Regions from separate parts of the Geobacillus sp. B4113_201601 genome, predicted to be linked through region 1. Evidence: riboswitches for the same ligand, from Rfam matches in the RefSeq annotation. Region 1 holds a riboswitch; the other holds the start of a gene.
What was found. Region 1 has a riboswitch for S-adenosylmethionine ahead of mtnK (S-methyl-5-thioribose kinase). Riboswitches for the same ligand answer to the same signal wherever they lie in the genome.
Positions count from the first base shown of each region.

Region 2: another riboswitch for S-adenosylmethionine. It lies ahead of metK (methionine adenosyltransferase); the one in region 1 lies ahead of mtnK (S-methyl-5-thioribose kinase).

Region 1 is NZ_LQYX01000078.1:15,159-18,190, reverse strand. Features, by position in the region: gene mtnA (S-methyl-5-thioribose-1-phosphate isomerase) at 1-627, opposite strand, end outside; gene mtnK (S-methyl-5-thioribose kinase) at 698-1,888, opposite strand; SAM riboswitch class I at 1,974-2,142, opposite strand; gene B4113_RS10630 (carbon-nitrogen family hydrolase) at 2,236-3,032, opposite strand, start outside.
Region 2 is NZ_LQYX01000074.1:3,851-6,882, reverse strand. Features, by position in the region: gene B4113_RS08800 (gamma carbonic anhydrase family protein) at 1-48, shown strand, start outside; gene metK (methionine adenosyltransferase) at 244-1,458, opposite strand; SAM riboswitch class I at 1,582-1,696, opposite strand; gene pckA (phosphoenolpyruvate carboxykinase (ATP)) at 1,883-3,032, shown strand, end outside.

The DNA of each region.
Region 1 (3,032 bases):
CTGCATGAGTTCCCATGTGGTCAGGCGCGCCCCTTGCAAAACGGGACGTGTCTCAAGGGCGTAGACGGACAGCTCGATTCCTTTTTCTTTCGCCAAATAAAACGGAGCAAGCGCCGTTCCGTAGCGGGCGGTGGCGATCGAACCGGCGTTGCAAATCGTCATCACCCGGTCGCCCGGGCGGAAAAGGGTCAAGGCGTATTCGCCGATGCGGCGGCACACATCCTCATCTTCGATTTGGATGCGGATCGCTTCGTGAATGAGCGATGTTTTCGCTTCGTTGACGGAAGCGGCGCTGTTGGCGGCGGCGACGAGCCGATCGAGCGCCCAAAACAAGTTGACGGCCGTCGGGCGCGCGCTCGCTAAGTAGTCGCGGTCTTGTTGCAAGCGGCGCTGAAATTCGTCCACCGCTTCGGTTTCATAGCGCGAGGCGGCGAGCGCCAAGCCATAGGCGGCCGTGATGCCGATCGCCGGCGCCCCGCGCACTTTCAACGTCGCGATCGCCTCATGCACGTCTTCGAGCGTATGCAAGTCGATGTATTCGGTGACCGATGGCAGTTTTTGTTGGTTTAAAATCGTGATATGCGTCTCGCGCCATTCGACAGAGCGCGGGATGGCAAATGAGTTCATCGTCGTCTTCCTTTCTCGGTTGATCGATTGGCCCAAGCTGGCGTTGGACGGCCGGCCCGGGCAGAGGGTGTCATCGTTCCGTTTCGATAAACAGGCGGCGGAAGCCGTCCGTTCCCGCCAGTTCAGCGCGCTCAACGATCAGGCGGCGGCCGAGACGGAGCGCGTGCCGTTTCGCGGCGAGCCGTTCGGCTTTTTGTTCAATGCCGTCGAGATCCGCCACATGGGCGAGGCCGATCGTCCGGCGAATGACTTCGCAGCCGGCAAAACCGACGGCGTCAATGAACGCTTGCCGCAGCACCTCATCAAGCAGTCCGGGCGTCGCGGCGTACGTTTCGACGCTTTCCGTCTGCCACAGCTCAGCGAAAATGGACGTAAACACCTTCCATGTTGAGTCGATGTGAACAAAGAGCGGTTGACGCTCCGCTTCAGGACGGGACAACGCATTTAACAGCAAGTTGGCGAAAAATTGGCCAAGGTCAAACCCGATCGGGCCGTAAAAGGCGAATTCCGGGTCGATCACTTTCGTTTCGTCGTCGCTGGCGAAAATGCTGCCAGTGTGTAAGTCTCCGTGCAGCAGCACATCCGCTTCAGTCAAAAACTTGCGCTTCAGCTTCGCCGCTTCGAGGCGGAGGCGGTCATCTTCCCAAAGCGCTTCAACGTCTGGGCGCAATTCGTCCTCAAAGTTGTTCGTGTCATGGTCGAAAAACGGATCGGTGAAGACGAGATCTTCCGTAATTTTGCATAGCTCTGGATTGACAAAGCTTTGCGCCAACTTCTTTTTCTCTTGTTGGTTCATGCCGAAATCAGACGTGTAAAACGCCGTTTTGGCGATGAATTCGCCGATATGCCGGGACAACAGCGGGTACGTTTTCCCTTCGATCAGCCCTTTGCGCGCGATTTGCAGGCGGGACAAATCTTCCATCACCGTGATGGCGAGCGATTCGTCGGAATAATAGACTTTTGGGACGTATTGCGGCACATAGCTGGCAAACGTGCGCAGCGCGTTGCTTTCAATGACGGCGCGCTTTAACGTAAGCGGCCAGCTTTCCCCGACGACTTTCGCGTACGGCAGCGCTTGTTTGATGATGACGCCTTGCTTTGTTTCTTGGTCGACGATATGGAAAACAAGGTTCAAGTTTCCGTCGCCGATCTCGCGGCAGGCAAGTGGCGCCCCGTCGCGGAACAAGCCGAGGCGGACGGCGAGGGCGGTCGCTTTTTGTTCGGTGAGCGGTTCGTAAACAGCTGATTGGACAATCGTCATTTTCACGTTCCCCCTTTACGTTTTGGCAAATGAAAAAGCCTCTTTCGCATACGGAAAGAGGCTTGAAGATTATTTGTCTTCACGCCTCTTATCTTTCAGAAAGACAGCGGTCTTTCTGTTGGACTTAGCACCGTGCCCTGCGGAAGCGGGTCGCTTCCGGCGCCGCCCTTGGCGTGCGCCCTATCTCACGATAGCATTACGGTCGGTTGCTGGGCTTCATTGGGCCAATTCCCTCAGCCAACTCTTGATAAGAGTACCGGTCTAGCTATTGAGTTTTTGCAATTTTCGCGATGTTAACAATCGTTTGGTTGCTTGATTCGAATCATACAGGTTGGGCAGGCGGATTGTCAATACGTTTTGAAAAATTTTTTTGCCGCCTCGTCGTAATCGCGCGGCCGGCGGTCGGCAAACACCGGGATGCGCGCACGCACCTGTTTAACGAGCGCCGGGTCGATGTCCGCCAGAAGAACGCCCGGCTTTTCATCGGCCTCGGCGATGATTTCGCCCCACGGGTCGATGACGAGCGAATGGCCGGCAAAGTCGTTGTTCGGGTCGCTTCCGGCCCGATTGCAGGCGATGACGTAGCATTGATTTTCAATCGCTCGCGCCATCAGCAGCGTCCGCCAATGGTGAAGGCGAGGAAGCGGCCATTCGGCGACGACAAACAGCGCTTCCGCTCCGGCTAAAGCATGGACGCGAATCCACTCTGGAAAGCGGATGTCATAGCAAATGACTCCGGCGCACGACAGCCCGTCAAGCGAAAATAAGCCTGGCGCGTTTCCCGGCTGCAAATACAAATGCTCATCCATCAGCTGGAACAGATGAAGTTTGCTATATTCACTGACGATTTGGCCGCTTCGGTCGGCGACGATCATCGTGTTCGTCACACCGGCAGCGGTTTTTTTGGCGACTGAGCCGGCGACGAAATGGACGCCGTATGTTTGCGCCAGGCGGGAGGCGAACGCTTTCGCCCGCCCGGCATCGTCATCAGCAATTTCGTCCAAGCGCGTCAAGTCATAGCCGGTCGTCCATAGTTCCGGAAGCACGACGATATCGGCTCCTTCGTTGGCGGCGGATTGCACGGCTGTTTCGGCTTGCTGTTCGTTCGTTTGCGGATCGCCAAACGCGATATCGAGCTGGAGGC
Region 2 (3,032 bases), on a different contig from region 1:
GGACAATATTACAAGGCGCTCCAGCAGCAGCGGACCAACCGGCCGTAACGAGCCGACTTCTTGCTCGGTCGCCAAGCCGCGCGACGGGACGCACACGAACCGCCAGAAGAACAAAGTCCGGATGGGCCATCAAGGCCAGCCGCGCCTTCTTGGCGAGACCACACTTCTTTTTCGAAGCAAGCGAACCATGAAAACGAACAAGAGGGCGGCCGGCTATCGCCTGCAGGCCACCCTCTTGTGTCTTTATTGCTTGCTCGCCAACGCCAGCGCTTGTTCTTTCAACAAGGCAGCTTTGTCGGTGCGCTCCCACGGCAAGTCGATGTCCGTGCGCCCGAAATGGCCGTAAGCGGCCGTTTGTTTGTAAATCGGACGGCGCAAGTCAAGCATTTTGATGATGCCGGCCGGACGAAGGTCGAAGTTGTTGCGCACGACTTCAATTAAAATGTCTTCAGACACTTTGCCGGTGCCGAACGTATCGATCGAAATCGAGACCGGACGGGCGACGCCGATCGCGTAGGCGAGCTGCACTTCGCACTTATCGGCGAGCCCGGCCGCGACGATGTTTTTCGCCACATAACGGGCCGCATACGCCGCCGAGCGGTCGACTTTCGTCGGGTCTTTGCCCGAGAACGCGCCGCCGCCATGACGGGCGTAGCCACCGTACGTGTCAACGATGATTTTCCGCCCCGTCAGCCCGGCATCCCCTTGCGGACCGCCGATGACGAACCGGCCGGTCGGGTTAATGAAGTAGTTCGTGTTCTCATCCAACAGCTCCGCTGGAACCACCGGCTTGATGACATGTTCTTTAATGTCACGTTCCATTTGGTCTTGAGTAATGTCCGGATGATGTTGCGCAGAAACGACGATCGTGTCGACGCGCACCGGTTTGCCGTTTTCATCGTATTCGATCGTCACCTGCGTTTTGCCATCGGGACGCAAATACGGCAACACGTCCGTTTTGCGCACTTCCGCCAAGCGGCGCGCCAAACGATGGGCGAGCGAAATCGGCAGCGGCATCAGCTCTTCCGTTTCATTGCAGGCAAACCCAAACATAAGCCCTTGGTCGCCGGCGCCGATCGCTTCAATTTCCTCATCCGTCATCTGACCTTCGCGCGCCTCAAGCGCCCGATCTACTCCCATCGCGATGTCCGGCGACTGTTCGTCAATCGACGTGAGCACGGCGCACGTGTCGGCGTCAAATCCGTATTTCGCGCGCGTATAGCCGATTTCGCGAACCGTATCGCGGACGATGCGCGGAATATCGACGTACGTCGACGTCGTAATTTCCCCGCTCACGAGCACCAGCCCGGTCGTGACGCTTGTTTCACAAGCAACGCGGGCGTTCGGGTCTTTTTCCAAAATGGCATCCAAAATCGCATCGGAAATTTGGTCGCAAATTTTGTCCGGGTGTCCTTCGGTTACAGACTCTGAAGTAAACAAGCGGCGTTTGGCTGACATTCGGCTCATTTCCTCCTCTTGACATCGTTGCTGGAGATACGGAACTCATTTCCCTTGGCAATATAAAAAAACCTTTCCTGTCACGGCGAGGAAAGGTCGTCGCAATCGTATTGCTTCCTTTCACTCTTATCGTTCAAGGACTGCGCCTTGCCACAGGTTAGCACCATTTCACACATGTACAGTTGTGACGGTTGCTGGGCTTCATCGGGCCTGTCCCTCCGCCGGCTCGGGATAAGAGTATCCGTTCAATGACTTATCATATCGCAACAAACGAACGGAAGTCAACCATACAAAACATTTTTTTATTGTTCAAAAAATGAGGAAAAATAAGTCCGAAAAACCTTCACAATTAGTATGGACTATTAATAAAAATGTGTTATACTATTTTCAAAAGTGATTCCAATAAAGAAGGCAGGTTTTGAACATGGGGATTGCCAATATGACGAATAAACTCGATCTCTTGCTGCAAAAACCGTACGTCCACCACCAACTGTCCGTCGCGGAACTCGTTGAAAAAGTGCTGCAGCGAAAGGAAGGCCGGCTGACGCATACCGGCGCCGTCGCCGTCACGACCGGCAAGTACACGGGGCGGTCGCCGAAAGACAAATACATCGTCGAAGAGCCGTCAACGAAACAAACGGTCGACTGGGGAACGGTCAACCAGCCGATGGCGCCGGAAACGTTTGAAAAACTGTACGACAAAGTGCTCGATTATTTGTTAAAACAAGAGGAACTGTTCGTCTTTAAAGGCTTTGCCGGCGCCGATCCGAAATCCCGGCTGCCGATTCAAGTCGTCAATGAATTCGCCTGGCACAACTTGTTCGTCCATCAGCTGTTCATCCGGCCGAGCGCCGAAGAGCTCGCCGCGCATGAACCGCAATTCACCGTCATTTGCGCGCCGAACTTTAAGGCGGATCCGGCGGTGGACGGCACGCGCTCGGAAGCGTTCATCATCATTTCCTTTGAACGCCGCGTCGTCCTAATCGGCGGGACGGAGTACGCCGGCGAAATGAAAAAATCGATCTTCTCGGTGATGAACTATTTGCTGCCGGAACAAGGCATCCTGCCGATGCACTGCTCGGCCAACGTCGGCCAGGAAGGCGACGTCGCCCTCTTCTTCGGCTTGTCAGGAACCGGGAAAACGACGCTCTCCACCGATCCGAACCGCCGCTTGATCGGCGATGACGAACATGGCTGGTCGAGCCGCGGCATTTTCAATATCGAAGGCGGCTGCTATGCGAAATGCATCAACTTATCGCGCGAGAAAGAGCCGCAAATTTTCGACGCCATCGGCTTTGGCGCCGTGCTCGAAAACGTCGTTCTCAACGACGCGACGCGGGTGCCGGATTACGATGACGGCACGCTGACGGAAAATACGCGCGCCGCCTACCCGCTTCAAGCGATCAAAAACATCGTCGACCCGAGCGTCGCCGGCCACCCGTCCACGATCGTGTTCTTGACGGCCGATGCGTTCGGCGTCCTGCCGCCGATCAGCAAACTGACGCGCGAACAGGCGATGTACCATTTCTTAAGCGGCTACACAAGCAAACTCGCCGGCACCGAACGCGGCGTCA